Regions from separate parts of the Luteimonas sp. AC640a genome, predicted to be linked through region 2. Evidence: predicted binding sites of a transcription regulator. Region 2 holds the regulator's gene; each other region holds the start of a gene.
What was found. Region 2 encodes HrcA, which represses chaperone genes, less so after heat shock. Its sites were predicted from a motif close to TTNGCACTCNNNNNNNNNGAGTGCNAA; they were not measured.

Region 1: the regulator HrcA is predicted to act here: its motif matches at 853-879, upstream of ACZ9YD_RS09360 (co-chaperone GroES).
Region 3: the regulator HrcA is predicted to act here: its motif matches at 5,024-5,050, upstream of rpoH (RNA polymerase sigma factor RpoH).

Annotation. Positions count from the first base shown of each region.
Region 1 covers NZ_CEEDOV010000010.1:67,483-74,752, reverse strand. The annotation lists gene ACZ9YD_RS09365 (acyloxyacyl hydrolase) at 1-479, shown strand, start outside; gene ACZ9YD_RS09360 (co-chaperone GroES) at 926-1,216, shown strand; gene groL (chaperonin GroEL) at 1,347-2,987, shown strand; gene ACZ9YD_RS09350 (AsmA family protein) at 3,136-5,328, shown strand; gene ACZ9YD_RS09345 (3-deoxy-7-phosphoheptulonate synthase) at 5,563-6,636, shown strand; gene ACZ9YD_RS09340 (BaiN/RdsA family NAD(P)/FAD-dependent oxidoreductase) at 6,716-7,270, opposite strand, start outside.
Region 2 covers NZ_CEEDOV010000007.1:456,033-463,302, reverse strand. The annotation lists gene ACZ9YD_RS06395 (3-oxoacyl-ACP reductase) at 1-394, shown strand, start outside; gene dnaJ (molecular chaperone DnaJ) at 1,517-2,653, opposite strand; gene dnaK (molecular chaperone DnaK) at 2,793-4,709, opposite strand; gene grpE (nucleotide exchange factor GrpE) at 4,845-5,375, opposite strand; gene hrcA (heat-inducible transcriptional repressor HrcA) at 5,440-6,480, opposite strand; gene recN (DNA repair protein RecN) at 6,627-7,270, shown strand, end outside.
Region 3 covers NZ_CEEDOV010000010.1:53,624-60,893, forward strand. The annotation lists gene ACZ9YD_RS09290 (valine--tRNA ligase) at 1-1,699, shown strand, start outside; gene ACZ9YD_RS09295 (NAD(P)/FAD-dependent oxidoreductase) at 1,854-3,167, shown strand; gene zupT (zinc transporter ZupT) at 3,244-4,053, shown strand; gene rpoH (RNA polymerase sigma factor RpoH) at 4,134-5,012, opposite strand; gene glnE (bifunctional [glutamate--ammonia ligase]-adenylyl-L-tyrosine phosphorylase/[glutamate--ammonia-ligase] adenylyltransferase) at 5,211-7,270, opposite strand, start outside.

The DNA of each region.
Region 1 (7,270 bases), on a different contig from region 2:
CGATCATCTCCTGCTTTGCCGCAGCCCTGCTGGCCTGCGCCGCCCTTCCCGCTGCCGCCCAGAGTGCGCCTATCGACATCGGCATCGGTGCCTCCGCGACCCGCGAGAACGAAACCACCTTCGTCGCCAGCGTGGCCTGGCTGCCGGAATGGCGCCGCACCGAACGCGGCGTCCTGCGCTGGGACGTCGGCGCGGTCTATGTGCGTGGCCGCGACAATACCCGGTTCGATCTGTCCGAAGACGCCGGCGTGTTCCACGGCGGCGCCCGGTATGAGCGCGACAACGGGTTTGTCGCCGGCTTCGGCATCGGCGTCCAGGCCGGCCGCACCAGCGCGCTGTCTGGCAACCCGCAGTTCGTCAGTACGGTCGGCTGGCGCTGGGAGCGTTTCTCGCTGCTGGCCCGCCACATCTCCAACGCCAGCATCAAACAGCCCAACGATGGCGAGACGATGCTGCTCGCGGCGTGGCGCTTCCGCTGACGGCGGACAGAGCCCGCAGGTCGTGCCTGCCGTTGAGGTGGGCCGGTCAGGCGCAAGGCGTCGAGACGCCCGGTGGATGACGGGACGCGTCTGATCCTGGATCGCGCGGCGGGCGTGCCATGCCTCGCCGCGCGCCGCCGCGTGGCGGCGGTCCGCTCCATGTGATGCGCCCGGCGCCCTTGTGGGCGTTCCGAATTCGCAACGCCGCGCGTCTTTGCTGTCGCCCGGTCGTCCCCAGCAGGCTTACCGGGCGGCCGGGTAGTCGCACCGGGCGCCGGGAGCGTCCTTTCTTTCGCGGCGGCCCTTGTAATCCGATTCCCCGTGCCCATCTCCGGTCCCGTCCTGGTTTTACCGGGTGCGTGCGCCGCGGTTCCTGGCAGTCGTCTCGGGCGAGTGCTAGAATTGGCGAACGATTTCTTTCCAATCAATTACTTAGCGAGGCTGTAATGAGCAACCTGAAGCCGCTTTACGATCGCATCGTGGTCAAGCCTGTCGAGGCCGAAGAGAAGAGCGCCGGCGGCATCCTGATTCCGGACAACGCCAAGGAAAAGCCCACCAAGGGTGAAGTCGTCGCCGTCGGCGAAGGCAAGGCCCTGGACAACGGCAGCGTGCGCGCGCCGAAGGTCAAGGTCGGCGACATCGTGATCTACGGTCAGTACGCGGGCAGTGCCTACAAGGCTGACGGCATCGAATTCAAGATCGTGAAAGAAGACGACATCCTCGCGATCGTCGGCTGACCCGGGCGCGGCGATGCGCGATCGGTGATTCGTCACAGCACACGCTGACGATCCCGGCCGGTCCGGATTGCCGCTGCCGCGCGCGCTTTCGAATCACGAATCAACACTTACGAATCACGGAGTTATCCAAATGGCTGCCAAAGAAATCCGCTTCGGCGAAGACGCACGTTCCAAGATGGTGCGTGGTGTGAACATTCTCGCCAATGCCGTCAAGGCAACCCTGGGCCCGAAGGGCCGCAACGTCGTGCTCGAGAAGAGCTTCGGCGCGCCGACGATCACCAAGGACGGCGTGTCCGTCGCGAAGGAGATCGAACTGGCCGACAAGTTCGAGAACATGGGCGCGCAGATGGTCAAGGAAGTCGCCTCCAAGACCTCCGACAACGCCGGTGACGGCACCACCACCGCGACCGTGCTGGCGCAGGCGCTGATCCGCGAAGGTTCCAAGGCCGTTGCGGCCGGCATGAACCCGATGGACCTCAAGCGCGGTATCGACCAGGCCGTCAAGGCCGCCGTCGCCGAGCTGAAGAACCTGTCCAAGCCGACGGCTGACGACAAGGCGATTGCGCAGGTCGGCACGATCTCCGCCAACTCGGACGAGTCGATCGGCACGATCATCGCCGACGCGATGAAGAAGGTCGGCAAGGAAGGCGTGATCACCGTCGAAGAAGGCTCGGGCCTGGACAACGAACTCGACGTCGTCGAGGGCATGCAGTTCGACCGCGGCTACCTGTCGCCGTACTTCGTCAACAACCAGCAGTCGATGTCGGCCGAGCTGGATGACCCCTTCATCCTGCTGTACGACAAGAAGATCTCGAACGTCCGTGACCTGCTGCCCGTCCTCGAAGGCGTGGCCAAGGCCGGCAAGCCGCTGCTGATCGTCGCCGAGGAAGTCGAAGGCGAAGCGCTGGCGACCCTGGTCGTCAACACGATCCGCGGCATCGTCAAGGTCTGCGCCGTCAAGGCACCGGGCTTCGGTGACCGTCGCAAGGCGATGCTCGAAGACATGGCCACCCTGACCGGCGGCACCGTGATCTCCGAGGAAGTCGGCCTGACGCTCGAGAAGGCGACCATCGCCGACCTCGGCCGCGCCAAGAAGATCCAGGTCTCGAAGGAGAACACCACGATCATCGACGGCGCCGGTGAGACCGGTGGCATCGAAGCCCGCATCAAGCAGATCAAGGCGCAGATCGAGGACACCTCGTCCGATTACGACCGCGAGAAGCTGCAGGAGCGCGTGGCCAAGCTGGCCGGCGGCGTTGCGGTGATCAAGGTCGGTGCTTCGACCGAGATCGAGATGAAGGAAAAGAAGGCCCGCGTCGAAGACGCCCTGCACGCCACGCGCGCAGCGGTCGAGGAAGGCGTGGTCCCCGGTGGTGGCGTGGCGCTGGTGCGCGCGCTGCAGGCGATCGGCGAGCTCAAGGGCGCGAACGAAGACCAGAACCACGGCATCATCATCGCCCTGCGCGCGATGGAAGCGCCGCTGCGCGAGATCGTCACCAACTGCGGTGAAGAGCCGAGCGTCGTGCTCAACAAGGTCAAGGACGGCACCGGAAACTACGGCTACAACGCCGCGACCGGCGAATACGGCGACATGATCGCGTTCGGCATCCTGGACCCGACCAAGGTCACCCGTTCGGCCCTGCAGAACGCGGCCTCGATCGCCGGTCTGATGATCACGACCGAAGCGATGGTCGCCGAGCTGCCGAAGAAGGAAGAGCCGGCGATGCCGGGCGGCGGCGGCATGGGTGGCATGGGCGGCATGGATTTCTGATTCAGCCCCAACCGCTATGACGTTGCACGAAAAACCCCGCCGCGAGGCGGGGTTTTTTTTGGCCGGGCTGTTGTAGCAAACGGGCGCCGTTAGATCCCCCGGATGTACGTGGAGGCAGTCCTCACCGCTACTCGCTCATGCTTGACCCATGCCGACGACCTCATCCGATCCGTGGTGGCGCGCGCACCGCACGGGGTTGCGTCGTGCGGGCATCGTGGTGGCCGTGCTGTACCTGCTGTATCTCGTCGCTGCCAACCTGTTCCTCAACAGCGCGTTCGGCGCGGACGTCATCAACCGCAAGCCCGAGCGTTTCCACGCGCGATGGGACTGGGCGATGAGCCTGTATCCGGGTCACATCCACGCACGCGGCATCGTCATGGGTGGTCATGCGCGCACGAACCTGTGGACGATCGCCAGTCCGCGCGCCAACGGTCGCATCCGGATCCTGCCGTTGCTCGGACGCGAGATCGCGTTCGGCAGGATCCGCGCGCAGAACGTGTCCGTGCACGTCGCGCGCACGCCGCACGATTTGCCGACGACGGTGCGTCCCGGCAAGTCGCCGTGGACGATCCGCTTCGCCGCGATCACCACGCCGAGCCTGCTGCGACTGGATTTCTACGACGCGCGCGTGACCGGTCACGGCGAGGCGCGCTTCGTGTTCGAGAAGACGCTGCAGGGCGGCGCGATGGAAGTCGGCCCATCCACGCTGACGATGCCGGACGCGACCCTGCAGATCAGCGACGTGACGGTGCTGCGCGAGGGCATGCTCGAGTTCGAGATCGCGATTCCCGCGCACATCCGTGAGCAGGCGCAGGGTGAGGAGAAGCTGGTGCTGCTCGATGCGCATATGCGCGTCGACGGTCCGGCGCCGGGCATCGATCTGGTCGCACGCAACGACGACGCCCTGCCGATCGGCACGGCCGGTTTCGTCGGTCATCTGCGCGCCGATCTGACCCTGGAGCGCGGCGTGCTGATGCCCGGCAGCCAGCTCGACTGGTCGGCGCCGGTGTATTCCAGCGCGGCCGATGGCACGCCGCTGCGGCATCCGCTGGGCGTGGCCTTGCGCACATCGTCCGACGCGATTCTCGTCGCCGCCCGTGTGCCGGCGCCGGCGTCGGGCACGCCGTGGCTGCGTGCCGACCTGCGTGTCGCCGATCGCCGCATCGGCCCGGACGACTGGTTGCGACCGGTGCGTGCGCTGGGCGGCACGGTCGAGACGCAATGGCCAGCGGTGCCGCTGCGCTGGATCGACGTGATCCTGCGCGACGTCGACTGGCTGGCCTTCGACGGCCGCGCCGATCTCGACGCCGACGTGCGCCTGCACGACGGGCAACTGCAGCCCGGCAGCCGCATCGATCTCGACAATGCCGCGCTGACGGCGCGCGTGCTCGACAACCGTTTCAGTGGCAACGCGCACGCCCGCATGCGGATGCGCGATGACGCCGAATCCGGTCAGCGCACGACGATCGGCATCGTCCTCGACCGCTTCACCCTTGCGCCGGAATCCGCGCCGGACCGGATCGATCTGCGCGGCCGCGATCTGCGGCTGGATCTGAGTTCAACCGGCACGCTGGCCGAGTTCCACGAACGTCTCGATGCGCGACTGCGCTTCGACGATGCACAGGTGCCGGACCTGCGCACCTACAACCGCTATCTGCCCGGCGACAGTGCGCGTCTGGTCGGCGGCAGCGGACATGCCAGCGGCGACATCCGTCTCGACAACGGCGGCGAGATGATCGGCGGGCGCATGCGCGTGCGTGGGCAGGATGTGCGCGTCGCGCTGGGACCGTCGCAGCTGTCGGGCAATGTCGATCTCGACAGCCGCCTGTCGCGCATGCAGCGCGTCGGGCGGCGCTACAAGATCGATGCGATGGCGTTGCGTCTCGACGGTGTGCGGCTCGACGGGGCCGGTGGCGACGACGCGCCGTGGTGGGCAAAACTCGCACTGGAGAACGGCACGCTGGACTGGCGCGAGCCGTTCGAAGTCACCGGCCGCGGCCGCGTCGACATGCGCGACGTCAGTGTGCTGCTGGGCCTGTTCGCCGAGCGCAGAGTGTTTCCGCGCTGGATCGGCAATCTGATCGATTCCGGCGAAGCGCACGCGACCGGCGATCTGCGTCTGCGCGGTAACGAGCTGGTGTTCGATCGCGTGCAGGCCAGCAACGACCGCATCGACATGCAGGCGCGGCTGCGCATCGCCGACGGCACGCCGAATGGCGATCTGTACGCGCGCTGGGGCGTGCTGGGCATGGGCGTCGAGCTGCAGGGCGGCGACCGCAAGCTGCACATCGCCGGCGCGCGCGACTGGTATGAATCACGGCCACCGCTACTGCCCAAGTGACGGCTGCGGGCTGCGATGGTCGCGACTGCAACCGTCGCACCGCGCGGATGGCCGTGTTATCAATGGCGCCATGACCTCGCGTCCCTCCAGCTTTTTCTATTGGTATGCGTTTCCGACGCCACAGGCGGCGGACGGTCCGCGCGCGCCCTGACACCAGGTCGCACGTATGTCCCGGAAGCCGCCAGAGACCCTGGCGGCTTTTTTCGTTTCAGCCTTCCGTTTCCGAGATCGACCATGCCCCCGCACACCGACGACCTCCGCATCCGCGACCTGCAACCGCTGACCCCGCCCGCCACGCTGCTCGCCGAACTGCCCTGCAGTGACGCGATGTCGACGACCGTCGCCGACGCCCGCGCGGCCTGCCACGCGATCCTGCACGGCGAGGACGATCGACTGATCGTCGTCGTCGGCCCGTGCTCGATCCACGATCCGGTCGCGGCGATGGAGTACGCGCACCGCCTGCGCGCGCTGCGCGACACGCATGGCGACGCGCTGGAACTGGTGATGCGCGTGTATTTCGAGAAGCCGCGCACGACGATCGGCTGGAAGGGCCTGATCAACGATCCCGACCTAGACGGCAGCTTCCACATCGACAAAGGCCTGCGTCTGGCGCGCGGCCTGCTGCGCGAGGTCAATGCGCTGGGTCTGCCGGCAGGTGTGGAATTCCTCGACATCATCAGCCCGCAATACATCGCCGATCTGGTGGCCTGGGGCGCGATCGGCGCACGCACGACCGAGAGCCAGGTGCATCGCGAGATGGCGTCGGGCCTGTCGTGTCCGGTCGGCTTCAAAAACGGCACCGGCGGCGACGTGCGCATCGCGGTCGACGCGGTCGGCGCGGCGTCGCATCCGCACCATTTCCTCGCCGTCGGCAAGGACGGGCGCTGCGCGGTGGCGTCGACCTCCGGCAATCCGGACTGCCACGTGATCCTGCGCGGCGGGGCGGTGCCCAACTACGACGCGGCGCATGTCGAGGCGGCATCCGGCGTGCTGCAGGCGCAGGGCCAGCGCGCGGCGCTGATGATCGATGCCAGCCACGCCAACAGCAGCAAGCATCCCGACAACCAGCCGAAGGTCATCGACGACATCGCGCGCCAGCTCGAAGGCGGCGAGCGCCGCATCGTCGGCGCGATGATCGAAAGCCATCTCGTCGCCGGCAAGCAGGCGCTGTTGCCGGGGACGCCGCTGGTCTACGGCCAGAGCATCACCGACGGCTGCATCGACTGGGACACGACGGTGCGCACGCTCGAGCGTCTCGCCGATGCGGTGCGCACGCGTCGCGCGCAGGCGGAATCGCAGGCAGCCTGATCACGTGTAGGAGCGCGCTTGCGCGCGATCGGGCGTCGCCGGGAATGCCATCGCGCGCAAGGGCGCTCCTACCGGCTCTTTACGCCGCGCTGCCCGCCGCCATCCCTGACGCCCAGGCCCACTGGAAGTTGTAGCCGCCGAGCCAGCCGGTGACGTCGAGCACTTCGCCGATGAAGTACAGCCCGGGCGCGTGCTGGGATTCCATCGTGCGCGACGACACGCCGCCGGTGTGCACGCCGCCCAGCGTGACTTCGGCGGTGCGGTAGCCCTCGGTGCCGCTGGCGACCAGCGGCCAGGCCTGCAGCAGCGCGGCGGTGTCCTGCAGTTGCGGCGGGGTGAACTGTTTCATCGGCCGGTTCGGCAGCCAGATCTCGCACAGGCGCTGGGCGAAGCGGCGTGGCATCAGTTCGGCCAGTACGTTCTTGAGTTCGGTACCGGGGCGCTCGGCCTGCTGCGTCTGCAGCCATGCCAGCGCATCGCGGCCGGGCAGCAGGTCCAGGCGCAGATCGTCGCCGGGCTGCCAGTAGGACGAGATCTGCAGGATCGCCGGTCCGCTGATGCCGCGGTGCGTGACCAGCATGCGGTTGCGGAAGAACGCGCCGTTGCAGCCGGCTTCGACGTCCAGTGCGACGCC
Region 2 (7,270 bases):
GAACACGGTGCAGGCCGCACTGCCAGGCATGCGGGCGCAAGGGTTCGGGCGCGTCATCAACATCGGCACCAACCTGTTCCAGAACCCGGTGGTGCCGTATCACGACTACACCGCCGCGAAGGCTGCGCTGCTGTCGTTGACCCGCACGCTTGCTGGCGATCTCGGTCCGGACGGCATCACCGTCAACATGCTGTCCGGTGGCCTACTGCGCACCACCGACGCCAGCGCTGCGACACCCGAGGCGGTGTTCGACTACATCGCCGCGAACACGCCACTGCGCAGCGTGACCACGCCGGCCGAGTTCGCCGATGCGGTGCTGTTCTTCGCCTCGCCGTGGTCGCGCGCGGTGACCGGACAGAACCTGGTGGTCGACGGCGGGCTCGTACGCGACTGAGTGTTCCATCCGCGCCGATGTCGAGCCGGATCCCGGCGCGCGCACGATGCGCATGCGGATCGCGCTGCGCGGGTCAAGCGGCATCTCGAAGCGACTTCGCAGCGCTGGTCAATAAATGACCAGCGCTGCGAAGTCGCGTCGCAGGCGGCATCGCATCGCTTACCCACAGACTTGTCATCGAATCATCCACAACCGCTGTGGATGACCGGCGGGCTAGTCGGTCGGCGCGGGTCGGTCAAGCGCGGCTGCACCACGCATGCGTCCGGACCATGCAGGCGATCGGGCGCCGCGCGCCGCGATGACGAAGCGCGTGCGCAGGTCAAGCGCCATGTCCGCGCCCATGCGGGCAAGTGGCGAACAAATCACCACCCGTTTCGAGGGCCGTCGCAGCGCGGCGCGTGATGCTTATCCACAACTTTGTCGTCAGAAGGTCCACATGCGCTGTGGAGAACCGCGTCGCTACGTGGCGGATGCACGCGGGTCAATCACTTCGACGGACTTGCACGTGACGGCGATTCGCGATCGCCATCGATGTCGCCCGACCCGATTTCAGCGAGCGGTTCCGTCCATGCGCAACGCGCTGGGATTGGTCAGCCAGCCGGCAGCGTGCCGACCACACGCGACTGCACTACGACTTGCGCAGGTCAAGCTCGCAAACAGGCCCTCACCGCGCACCTGACCAGAAAATCACCACCATTTCCGCGCCCGGATACGGCGCCGTTCCACACGCTTATCCACACCTTGACCCACAGTCCATCCACACTGCATGTGGACAGCGCGCGGGGTAGGCGCATCCGGGGCCCGCGTCAAGCGTTTTCGCGCAGTACCGCGCCGCGAAGCCCGCCACGGCGGGGATCGTGCAGATCGGCCATCGCGCCCGGCTCGTGTGCGCGGCGTCACAGTGGCGACGCAATGACCAGCGTGCCGCCGCCCAATGCAAACGCGGACTTGGACTGCTTATCCACAGCTTTGTCGACAGTTGATCCACACCTTCTGTGGATCACCGCAACCAGTCACGAGTCGCGGCCCGACAGCGGCTTGCACCCGCAAAAACCACGCTTGGACCCACAAACGACGACGCCCGGCACTGGGCCGGGCGTGTCGATCGAACGGTTACAGGGCTCAGGACGTCATACGATCCCAGAAGCCCTTCACCCCGTCGATGAACGTGCTGGACTTGGGCGAGTGCCGGTGTGCGTTCTCACCGGTGAAGGTGGTCTCGAACTGTGCGAGCAGCTCGCGCTGCTCCTTGGTCAGATTGACCGGCGTTTCGACGACGACCTTGCAGTACAGATCGCCGGGGCTGCGGCTGCGCACCGACTTGACGCCCTTGTCGCGCAGGCGGAACACCTTGCCGGTCTGCGTCTCGGCCGGCACGCGGATCTCCGCTTCACCGCCGAGCGTGGGCACCCGCACGATGTCGCCCAGCGCGGCCTGCGAGATGCGCACCGGCACTTCGCAGTGCAGATCGTCGCCATCGCGCTGGAAGATCGCATGCGGACGTACGCGGACTTCCACGTACAGATCGCCTGGTGGTGAACCCGCCGGACCGGCTTCGCCCTCGCCAGCGAGACGGATGCGGTCGCCGGTGTCGACGCCCGCAGGCACCTTCACCGACAGCACCTTCTCTTCCTCGACGCGACCGGCGCCGTGGCAGGTCTTGCAGGGATTGGCGATGATCTGCCCCTGTCCGCCGCAATGCGGGCACGCCTGCTGCATCGTGAAGATTCCGCGTTGCATGCGCACCTGGCCGCGGCCGGCGCAGGTCGAACAGGTCTCGCGCTTGCCGTCTTCCGAACCGCTGCCGTCGCAGTCGTCGCAACCGGCGAGCGTCGGCAGTTCGACCCGCTTCTCGACGCCGCCCACCGCGTCTTCGAGGTCGAGCTCCATCACGTAGCCGATGTCGGCACCACGACGCGGGCCACCGCGACCGCCGCCACCTCCGAAGATGTTGCCGAAGATGTCGCCGAAGATATCGCCCATGTCGGCGCCGCCGCCGAAGCCCGGGCCGGCATTGCCGCCGCCCATGCCGTGCTCGAACGCGGCGTGTCCGTGCTGGTCGTACATGCGCCGCTTGCCGCCGTCCGACAGGACTTCGTAAGCCTCCTTGCACTCCTTGAACGCAGCCTCGGCACTCGCGTCGCCGGGATTGCGGTCAGGGTGGTGCTTCATCGCGCAACGGCGATAGGCCTTCTTCAGTTCGTCTTCGGTCGCGCTGCGGGTAACACCCAGCACTTCGTAATAATCGCGTTTGCTCATGGAAAACCGGTCGCAGGGACCGTCGCAGCGACGGTCTCGTTAAAAACGGAAGCCGGTCGCCCGACACCGCCGCGCCGAGGGCGCGCGCGATGCCGGGGTTCCGGCCGAAACGCCGCGGCAGGACCACGGCGGTACCGACTTACTTCTTCTCGTCGTCCTTGACCTCGGTGAACTCGGCATCGACGACATCGTCGGACTTCGGCGCATCGCCCGAAGCCGCACCGGCGTCGCCTTGGCCCGCCGCGCCGGCGGCTGCGAACAGCTGCTGCGCGACTTCCTCGAGGTGCTTGGACTTGGCTTCGATCTGCGCCTTGTCGTCGCCCTTCATCGCGGTCTCGACTTCGGCGATCGCCGACTCCGCGTTGCCGATCAGATCGCCCGGCACCTTGTCGCCGTTGTCCTTGATCGCGGTACGCGTGGCGTGCACCAGCGCATCGGCCTGATTGCGCGCGCCGACCAGCTCCTGGAACTTCTTGTCGTCCTCGCGATGCGCTTCCGCATCGGCGACCATCCGGGCGATCTCGTCGTCCGACAGGCCCGAACCGGCCTTGATCTCGACCTTCTGTTCCTTGTTGGTCTTCTTGTCCTTGGCCGACACGTGCAGGATGCCGTTGGCGTCGATGTCGAACGACACCTCGACCTGCGGCATGCCGCGCGGCGCGGCGTCGATACCGGTCAAGTCGAAGCGGGCCAGCGACTTGTTGAAGCGGGCCTGCTCGCGCTCGCCCTGCAGCACGTGCACGGTCACGGCCGACTGGTTGTCGTCGGCGGTGGAGAACGTCTGCGAGGCTTTGGTCGGAATCGTGGTGTTCTTCTCGATGATTTTGGTGAACACACCGCCCAGGGTCTCGATGCCGAGGCTCAGCGGGGTCACGTCGAGCAGCAGCACGTCCTTGACGTCACCCGCCAGCACGCCGCCCTGCACTGCCGCGCCGATCGCCACGGCCTCGTCGGGGTTCACGTCCTTGCGCGGTTCCTTGCCGAAGAACTCGGCAACCGCCGCCTGCACCTTGGGCATGCGGGTCTGGCCACCGACGAGGATCACTTCGTTGATGTCGGACGCGCGCAGGCCGGCATCGTTGAGCGCAGTGCGGCACGGCTCGATCGTCTTGCGCACCAGCTCCTCGACCAGCGACTCGAGCTTGGCGCGGGTCAGCTTGATGTTGAGGTGCTTCGGGCCGGATGCATCGGCAGTGACGTACGGCAGGTTCACTTCGGTCTGCTGCGAGCTGGAGAGCTCGATCTTCGCGCGCTCGGCCGCGTCCTTCAGACGCTGCAGCGCCAACGGGTCCTTGCGCAGGTCGATGCCCTGGTCCTTGTTGAACTCGTCGACCAGGTAATCGATGACGCGGGCATCGAAGTCTTCGCCGCCGAGGAAGGTGTCGCCGTTGGTGGCCAGCACTTCGAACTGCTTCTCGCCGTCGACTTCCGCGATCTCGATGATCGACACGTCGAACGTGCCGCCGCCCAGGTCGTACACGGCGATCTTGCGGTCGCCGCCGGACTTGTCGAGACCATAGGCCAGTGCGGCCGCGGTCGGCTCGTTGATGATGCGCTTGACGTCGAGACCGGCAATGCGGCCGGCGTCCTTGGTCGCCTGGCGCTGGCTGTCGTTGAAGTAGGCCGGCACCGTGATCACGGCTTCGGTGACCTTTTCGCCCAGGTAATCCTCGGCGGTCTTCTTCATCTTCTCGAGGATGCGCGCGGAGACTTCCTGCGCGGACAGGCGCTTGCCGTCACTGGTCGACACCCAGGCGTCGCCGTTGTCGTGCTCGAGGATCTTGTACGGCACCAGGCCGATGTCTTTCTGGACCTCGCCGTCCTTGAACTTGCGGCCGATCAGGCGCTTCACCGCGAAGAAGGTGTTGTGCGGATTGGTCACGGCCTGACGCTTGGCCGACGCGCCCACCAGCACTTCGCCGTCCTTGGTGTAGGCGACGACCGACGGCGTGGTGCGATCGCCCTCGCTGTTCTCGATGACCTTGGCCTTGCCGCCGTCCATGATCGCCACGCACGAGTTAGTCGTGCCGAGGTCGATGCCGATGATCTTTGCCATTGCGCTGCTTCCTCTAAAAGGTATGTGTCTGGGTAACGGCCGGAACCGTCGATGACCGTGATCTGGGGACACGCAACACAGCGTTCAAGCGGTGTGACGCATCGGAATTCGCGATCGGGCCGGGGCCCGGGGCGTTCAGTCAGCCTTGGCGACGACGACCATGGCCGGTCGCAGCAGACGCTCGTTGAGCAGATAGCCTTTCTGGAACACCTGGGCGACTGCGCCCGGCGGCACGCCCGGCACATCGACGATGCTCATCGCCTGGTGCTGCTCCGGGTTGAAGGGGTCACCCGGCGCCGGCGCCAGCGTGGCCAGACCGTTCGACTCGGTCGCCTTGGTCAGCTCGCGCAGGGTGAGCTCGACGCCGCTGCGCAGCGGATCGGTCTCGGAGGCATTGGCGAGGCCGGCTTCCAGTGCATCGAACACCGGCACCAGCGCGGCCAGCAGGCGCTCGTTGGCGAAGCGGCGTGCGCTCTCGACCTCACGCGCCAGGCGCTTGCGCTGGTTCTCGAGATCGGCGCGTTCGAGCAGGACCTGCGCGCGGAGCTGCTCGAGCTCGCCGCTGAGGCGCTCGACCTGGTCGGCCAGTTGCTGCTCGACCGAGGCCGCTTCCGGGCCATCGGTCTCGTGGAAATCGGGGGACTGCGAATCGCGCTGCTGGGTCATGTCGGGTTCCGGGGCGGTCGTCTGGCCGCCAACGGCACCAGCTATGGGGCCGCCCGCCAGCGATTCAAGGTTCAGGATGCAGCGCGGCGCCGAGCACGGCCGCGGTCGCCTGCACCACCGGGATCACCCGCTCGTAGGCCATCCGCGTCGGCCCGATCACGCCCAGCACCCCTAGCGTGCGACCGCCGGCGCCATAGGGCGCGGTCACCAGCGACATGCCTTCCAGCGGCGCCAGACCGGTTTCCTCACCGATGAAGATGCGCACGCCCGGCGCGCGGATTGTGCGTTCGAGCAACTGCAGGATCTCGCGCTTGCGCGCGAAGGCCTCGAACAGTTCGCGCAGGCGGTCGAGGTCGGACAGGTCCTGCACGCCGATCAGCCGGTTCTGCCCCGCCAGCAGCATGTCGTCGTCGCCCGGCACCAGCGCCTGTTCGGCGAGCTCCATGGTCTGCGACAGCAGCGCTTCCATCTCGTCGCGGGCGTTGCGCAATTCCTCGACCAGCGCGGCGCGGATGTCGCCCAGCGGGCGCCCGGCGTACTGCTGGTTGAGATAGTTGGCGACGCGTTCCAGCTCCGCAGGCTCGAAGCTGCGACGGGTCTGGATGATGCGGTTCTGCACTTCGTGATCGGCAAAAACGATGATCGCCATGACCCGCTGGCCATCGAGTGCCACGAAATCGATATGCCGGAACGCCAGCTGTTCGCGCCGCGGCACTGAGACCACGCCGACGAAATGCGTCATCGCCGAGACCAGTTCCGACGCGCTGCCCAGCAGCGACTGCTGCCCGCCGCCGCCCAGCTCCCCGCGCAACCGTTCCATCTCCTGCGCGCGCAGCGGCTTGACCTGCAGCAGCGAGTCGACGAACACGCGGTAGCCCTGCGCGGTCGGCACCCGGCCTGCGGAGGTGTGCGGCGAGGCCAGCAGGCCGGCGTCTTCCAGATCCGACAGGATGTTGCGGATTGTCGCCGCGCTGACATCGAGGCCCGCATGTCGAGCCAAAGTCTGCGATCCGACCGGCCCACCGTCCTGTATATGCCGCGAGATCAGCGTGCGCAGCAGCTGTCTGGCGCGCGGATCGAGCGGATGGCGGGGATCGGATGACATGCGGGCGGTATACGGTGCCCCTGTGGGTGATGCAAGCGCCGCATTCTCCAGCCGTGAGACGGAAGCACGGTATTCAGCGCACCGTCGAGTGCCGATCCACTCGCCGATCTACTCGTCCGCAACGCGCCAAGGCACAATCCGCACCCATGCTGACCCATCTCGCCATCCGCAATTTTGCCGTCGCCAGCCAGTCGGATCTGGAGTTCGGCGCAGGCCTGACCGTCATCTCCGGCGAAACCGGCGCCGGCAAATCCTTGCTGGTCGATGCACTGGGCTTCCTGTCGGGCCAGCGCGCCGACAGCGGCATCGTGCGCCACGGTGCCGAGCGCGCCGAGCTGCATGCCGAGTTCGCACTCGACGATGCCGCGCCTGCGCTGCGCTGGCTGCGCGAGCACGAACTCGATGATGGTGACACCTGCCAGCTGCGCCGCACCCTGCGCGCCGACGGCGGCTCGCGCGCCTGGATCAATGGACGTCCGGCGACGATCACCCAGCTCGGCGATCTGGCCGGGCATCTGGTCGAAATCCACGGCCAGCACGAACATCAGGCCCTGCTCGCCCGCGGCAGCCAGCTCGCGCTGCTCGACGCGCAGGCCGGCAATGGCGCGCTGCTCACCGAAGTCCGCGGCACCGCGCAGGCCTGGCGCGCACTGCACGACGAGCGTGACGCGCTGGTCGGCATCGGCGATGTCGCCGAGCGTCGCGACTGGCTGCGTCATCAGCTCGACGAACTCGACGGCGAATCGCTCGCCGCCGACGCGGTGGCCGACCTGTTCGCGAGCCATCGCCG
Region 3 (7,270 bases), on a different contig from region 2:
CCTGACCGACCAGTGGTTCGTCGCGATGGAAGGCTTCGCCAAGCGCGGCCTGGATCTGGTCGAGAGCGGCGAAGTGAAGTTCGTGCCGCCGAACTGGACCAGCACCTATCGCCACTGGATGGAAAACATCCAGGACTGGTGCATCAGCCGCCAACTGTGGTGGGGCCATCGCATTCCCGCGTGGTACGACGCAGACGGACGCGCCTACGTCGGCCGCGACGAGGCCGAAGCGCGTGCGCGCAATGGACTCGGTGCCGATGTCGTGCTGACCCAGGACACCGATGTGCTCGAGACCTGGTTCTCGTCGGGGCTGTGGCCGATCAACACGATGGGCTGGCCGGACGAAACGGCGATGACCGAGCGCGGCTTCGAGCACTTCGTGCCGTCGAGCGTGCTGGTCACCGGCTTCGACATCATCTTCTTCTGGGTCGCCCGGATGATCATGCTGACCGATCACCTGACCGGCCAGGTGCCGTTCCGCGATGTCTACATGACCGGTCTGGTGCGCGACCGCGACGGTCAGAAGATGTCGAAGTCGAAGGGCAACGTGCTCGATCCGCTCGACATCATCGACGGCATCAGCATCGAAGACCTCGTCGCCAAGCGCACCACCGGGCTCATGAAGCCCAAGGACGCGCCGAAGATCGAGAAGGCGACGCGCAAGGAATTTCCGGACGGCATCATCGCCCACGGCGCCGACCCGCTGCGCTTCACGATGGCCGCGCTGGCCGGCCCGGGCCGCGACATCAAGTTCGATCTCGGCCGCGCCGAGGGATACAAGAATTTCTGCAACAAGCTGTGGAACGCGACGCGCTTCGTGTTGATGAACACCGAAGGCTTCAGCGCCGACGGTGCGCCCGAGCCGACGACCGACGCGGAGAAGTGGATTCTCGCGCGTCTGGCGACGACCGCCGACGAGGCACGCGCGCACTTCACCAGCTACCGCTTCGACCTGCTCGCGCAGACGCTGTACGAATTCGCGTGGAACGACTTCTGCGACTGGTTCGTCGAGCTCGCCAAGCCGGCGCTGCTGGGTGATGACGCGCCCGCAGCGAACAGCACCCGCCACACGCTGCTGCACGTGCTCGAATCGCTGCTGCGTCTGCTGCACCCGCTGATCCCGTTCCTCACCGAAGAGCTGTGGCGCCAGGTCGCACCGCGCGTCGGCATCGCGGACGCGACGATTTCGCTGCGTCCCTATCCGGCACCCGACAGCGATCTGATCGCCCGCTGCGCGCAGGCGACGACCGACGTCGAATGGCTCAAGCAGATGGTCACCGCGCTGCGCCGCGTGCGCAGCGAGCTGGGCGTGTCGCCGGGCAAGCAGGTGCCGCTGCTGGTACAGGCCGGCAGCGACGCCGCGCGCGTGCGTCTGCAGCGGTTCGACTCGCAGCTGAAGTTCCTCAACCGGCTCGATCGCATCGACGCCGTCGACGGCGATCCACCGCCGGCCGCCACCGGTCTGGTCGGCGACGTGAAGCTGTTCGTGCCACTGGAAGGCCTGGTCGATCTGGATGCGGAGCGCGCGCGCCTCGACAAGGAAATCGCCCGGGTGCTGGCGGAGAAGGACAAGAGCGCCGCGAAGATCGCGAAGTTCAGCGACAAGGTGCCGGCGGCCGTCGTCGAGCAGGAGCGTCATCGCCTCGTCGACTGGACCGCGCAGCACGACGCCCTCGCCGCGCAGCGCGCGCGGCTCTGAGGCACGACGCCGGCCTGTAGGAGCGCGCTCGCGCGCGATGGGCATTCCCTTGATCACCCCATCGCGCGCAAGCGCGCTCCTACAGGTCCGGATAGCTGACAGCGTGTTCCCGGACGGCCGCCTACAATCGGCCACCCGCACGCACGTCGATCCCATGCCCAGTTCCGATCGCATTCCCCATGTCGTCATCGTCGGCGGTGGTTTTGCCGGCCTCTGGGCCACGCGTGCGATGGCGCGCGATCCGGTGCGGATCACGCTCGTCGATCGCGGCAACCATCATCTGTTCCAACCGCTGCTCTACCAGGTGGCGACCGCAGGCCTGTCGGCGCCGGATATCGCCGCGCCGCTGCGTCACATCCTGCGCAGCCAGGACAACGTCGAGGTGCGACTTGCCGATGTGCAGGGCATCGACACCGCCGCCAAAACGCTCGCGCTTGCCGACGGCACCGCCCTCGCTTTCGACATGCTGGTGCTCGCCGCCGGCGCGACCCATGCCTACTTCGGCAACGACCACTGGGCCGCGCATGCGCCGGGCCTGAAGACGCTCGACGATGCGCTGCTGCTGCGGCGCAAGCTGCTACTCGCCTTCGAGCGCGCCGAGGCCGAAACCGATCCCGACAAGCGCGCCGCGTGGCTCAGCTTCGCCGTCGTCGGCGGTGGCCCGACAGGCGTCGAGCTCGCCGGCACGCTGGCCGAGATCGCGAGGCACACGTTGCGCAGCGAGTTCCGCAACATCGATCCGGCCTTGGCGAAGGTGCGCCTGGTCGAAGCGGGGCCGCGCGTGCTGTCGTCGTTCCCGGACGATCTGTCGGAGAAGGCGCGCCGTCAGCTGCAGAAGCTCGGTGTCGAGGTGCAGACCGGCACGCCGGTCGCCGACATCGATGCCGACGGCTACCGCCTCGGCGATCAGCGCGTCGCCGCGAAGACGGTGATCTGGGCCGCGGGCGTGGCGGCGTCGCCACTGGGCGCCCTGCTCGATGCGCCGCGCGACCGTGCCGGCCGGGTGCAGGTCGAACAGGATCTCCGCGTGCCGGGCCATCCCGACATCTACGTCGCCGGCGATCTCGCCGCGATCCAAAGCGCAGGCCAGCCCGTGCCGGGCGTCGCGCCGGCCGCCAAGCAGATGGGGCGGCACGTCGCGACCAGCATCCGCGCGCGCCTGCGCGGGCAGGCGACGACGCCGTTCGCCTACCGCGACTTCGGCAACCTCGCGACAATCGGACGCATGGCCGCGGTCGTCCACTTCGGCCGGCTGAAACTGTCGGGCGTGCTCGCGTGGTGGTTCTGGCTGATCGCCCACGTGTTCTTTCTGATCGGCTTCCGCAACCGCGTGGTCGTGCTGCTCAACTGGACCATGGCGTACTGGAGCTACCAGCGCGCGGCGCGGATCATCTTTGGCCCGCCCGTCGATGCCGAACCGGTCACGACGCCGACGCGCGAAGGGCCTGACGCACCGCGCATCGGCTAGCATGGCCGCGCGCCCGCCCAAGCCGGATCTGCAGCCAGGCTGAGTCGCTCCCTCCATACGTTCCGGCGTTCCGCGCATGCTCGAAATCTCGACCCACAATTTCTGGATCGCGCTCGCGGTCACCACCGCCGCTGGCCTGGCCACAGGCCTCGGCAGCCTGCTGGTGCTGTTCTCCAAGCAGCCGAACGCGCGCCTGCTGTCGTTCGGCCTGGCGTTCGCCGCCGGCGCGATGGTCTACGTGTCGCTGACCGAGATCCTCGACAAGTCGATCCTCGCGTTCACCAATGCCTACGGTCCGCAGCTCGGCTTCACCTGGGGCACGCTCTCGTTCCTCGGCGGCGTGCTCTTCATCGTCACGATCGACCGGCTGGTGCCCAACCCGCACGAGCGCCTGGACGTCGACGATCCCTACTTCCGCGAACACAACACCAGCTACATCAAGCGCGTCGGCCTGCTGACCGCGGTCGCGATCACTGCGCACAACTTTCCCGAAGGTCTGGCGACGTTCTTCGCAACGCTGGAGAACCCGGGTGTCGGCATGCCGCTCGCATTCGCGATCGCGATCCACAACATTCCCGAAGGCATCGCAATCGCCGTGCCGGTCTACTTCGCCACCAACAACAAGCTCTACGCCTTTCTCGCCTGCCTGCTGTCGGGTCTGGCCGAACCGATCGGCGCACTGATCGGCTACGCCGTGCTGCGCCCGTTCCTGTCCGAACCGGTGTTCGGCGTCGTCTTCGGCCTGATCGCCGGCGTCATGGTGTTCCTCGCCCTCGACGAACTGCTGCCCGCCGCCAAGCGCTACGCCAAGGGCCACGAGACGGTCTACGGCCTCGTCTCCGGCATGGCCGCATTGGCGATCAGCCTGGTGCTGTTCAAGTGGTGAACTCGCACCACTTCTGATTCGCGCAAACAGAAACGGCCCGCTTGCGCGGGCCGTTCCGTGTGTCGCTCGGGTCCTGCCAATCAGGCCGCGAACAGCGCCTTCATCTTCTTCAGCGCGTTCGCTTCGACCTGGCGGATGCGCTCCGCGGACACGCCGTACTCGTCCGCCAGTTCCTGCAGCGTCACCTTGTGCTCGTCGTCGAGCCAGCGGCGGCTGATGATGTCGCGCGAACGGGCATCCAGCGTGGCCATGCCTTCGCGCAGCAGATCGAGCTTGCTGTCCTCGCTGTCGGTGCGCTCGTAGAGCTGCGCCGGATCCTCGTCGCGGGCGACGAGATAGGCGACCGGCGCGGGCGGCGCGTTGTCGTCGTCCTCGCCGGCAGGCGCGTCGAAGCCGATATCACGGCCCGACAGACGCGACTCCATCTCCACCACTTCGCGCTCGGACACGTTGAGATCCGCAGCGACGGCCCTGACTTCGGCGGCGTTCAACCAGCCCAGGCGCTTCTTCGACTTGCGCAGGTTGAAGAACAGCTTGCGCTGCGCCTTGGTCGTGGCGACCTTCACGATGCGCCAGTTCTTGAGGATGAACTCGTGCATTTCGGCACGGATCCAGTGCACGGCGAAGCTCACCAGGCGCACGCCCACGTCGGGGTCGAAGCGCTTGACCGCCTTCATCAGGCCGATATTGCCTTCCTGGATCAGATCGCCCAGCGGCAGGCCGTAGCCGTTGTAGCCACGGGCCACGTGCACCACGAAGCGCAGGTGCGAATGCACCAGCTCGCGCGCGGCGTCGAGATCCTCGTCGTCGCGGAAGCGTTGGGCAAGCGCCTGCTCATCTTCGACCGACAGCACCGGAATCTGGTGCACGGCGCCGATGTAGGCATCCAGCGAACCCAGCGGGTTGAGAGTCGGGAGGCTGTTGGCAACCAGGGCGTGTGACATGGTCTGCGTGCTCATAGGAAGGGATATTAGCAGTCGATAGGTCTGACTGCTAAGACGCACAGGAGTTCCCGAGCGTTCCATTCACGGAACGAGCCCGCGGTTTCAGTTGAATGCCGCTCGCTACCGGAGTGACTGAAGCGACCGGATTGGCTCCTGCGTTCTAGGGGTCAGTCTGCGGGCAGGACGGCCAACCGCACATGAAATCAACCGCATTCAGGTCCAGTCAGCCGCGCAACGGACCGTTTCGCGCGCAGACTCCAGTTCTGGAGTCTCGACGACGATGCGGGTCCGGCGGTCCAGGGTGCAGCCGAGCCCCAGTTCCAGAAGTGTGGCGTGGGCCGCCCGCAAGCCGGCGCTCACGGCTGGGTCCACCAGCCCCTCTGCGCCCGCGACTTCCAGCAATAGCGGCGTCGCCCGCGGCGCGAGGAGCGCGGGCCGCGTCGCCGCATGGCGCAGCACCAGGTACTGCATCAGGAACTCTAGATCGACCAGCCCGCCCGCACCCTGCTTGAGATCGAAGCGGTTTCCGGCGCTGCGGTCCAGCTCGGCGCGCATGCGTCGGCGCATCGACAGCACGTCATTTTGCAGCGTCTCCGGATCGCGCGGCGTCGCCAGGATGTCGCGGCGTACGTCCTCGAAGGCGCTGGCCATCACGTCATGACCGGCCACGAAACGCGCGCGAACCAATGCCTGGTGCTCCCAGGTCCAGGCCCGCTCGCGCTGGTACTCGGCGTAGCTTGCCAGTGACGAGACCAGCAGCCCCTTGCCCCCGTCCGGGCGCAGGCGCACGTCGACGTCGTAGAGACGGCCGCCGCCGGTGACGGTGCCCAGCAGCGCGACGATCTTCTGCCCCAGCCGCGCGGCCCAGCGTTGTACATCGAGCGGGCGCGCACCGGTGGACTGCGCATCGGCGGGCGCGTCGTAGAGGAACACCAGATCGAGATCGGAACCGAAGCCGAGTTCCTCGCCGCCGAGACTGCCGTAGCCGATCACCGCGAACCGCGCGTCGGGCAGCGCGCCGTGCGTGGCTTCGAGATCGCGCATCGCCAGCGCGAGTACGGTATCGACCACCGCATCGGCCAGCCACGCGAGCTGGCGCGTCGCGTCCTGCCCGGACTGGCGCCCGTCGAGCGTGGCGAGCGCGATGCGGAAGCTCAGCTGCTGGCGGGCCTCGTTGAGGTCCAGCAGGCCGGCTTCAAGGTCCGGCTGCCGCAACGCGCGCGTGCAGGCCTGGGCCATCTCGCCCCGCTGCGGCATTGGGCCTTCGTCACGACTGTCGAGCAGTTCGTCCAGCAGCAGCGGATGCGCGGCGAGGCGTTCGGCGAGGAACGCGCTGCGCGTGACCACGTCGACCAGACGCGCCAGCGCCGAGGGCCGCTCGTCGAGCAGGGCCAGATAACTCGCGCGCCGCAGGATGTTGTGCAGCAACGCGAGCAGCCGGCGGATCGCCTGTAGCGGACGATCGGCGGGCGCGGATGCCTGCAGCAGCACCGGCATCAACCGGTCCAGTCGCGTGCGTGCGCTGTCGGAGAGGTCGCGCACGCTCGGGGAGCGCGCGAAGTCGCGCAGCGCCGCGTCGACGTCCGCGCTGTCGGTAAAACCGGCGGCCTCGAGCACGCCGCGCTCGCCACCCGCGGGCAAGGCCCGCCAGTAGCCGGCGAGATCGTCGTCGGTATCGACCGAACGTTGCTGGCTGCGTACGGCGAACAGCGCGTCGAACTCCTGCGCCACAGAAGCCCGCACTACGCGCAGCGCATCGACAAGCGCTGACCAGTCGGCGTAACCGAGCGAGCGCGCGACGCGCAAGCGATCCAGCGGATCGGCCGGCAGCATGTGCGTCTGCGCGTCGCGCAGCATCTGCAGCCGGTTCTCCAGCTGGCGCAGGAAGCGGTAGGCACGTTGCAGCAACGCCAGCGTGTCCGCGTCGATCTGCGCATGCGCGTGCAGCGCCTCGAGCGTCGGCAGCAGACGACGATCGCGCAGCGCGGGCTCACGGCCGCCTCGGATCAACTGCAGGGCCTGGGCGAGAAACTCGATCTCGCGGATGCCGCCGTCGCCACGTTTGATGTCGTCGGACAACTCCTTGCGCGCCACTTCAGCCGCGATCATCGCCTTCATCTGCCGCAGGCCGTCGAGCGCGCCGTAGTCGAGATAGCGGCGATAGATGAAGGGCCGCAACTGCGACAGGAACCGTTCGCCGGCCTCGATGTCGCCCGCGACGGGCCGCGCCTTCTGCCAGGCATAGCGTTCCCAGTCGCGCCCTTCGTGCTGGA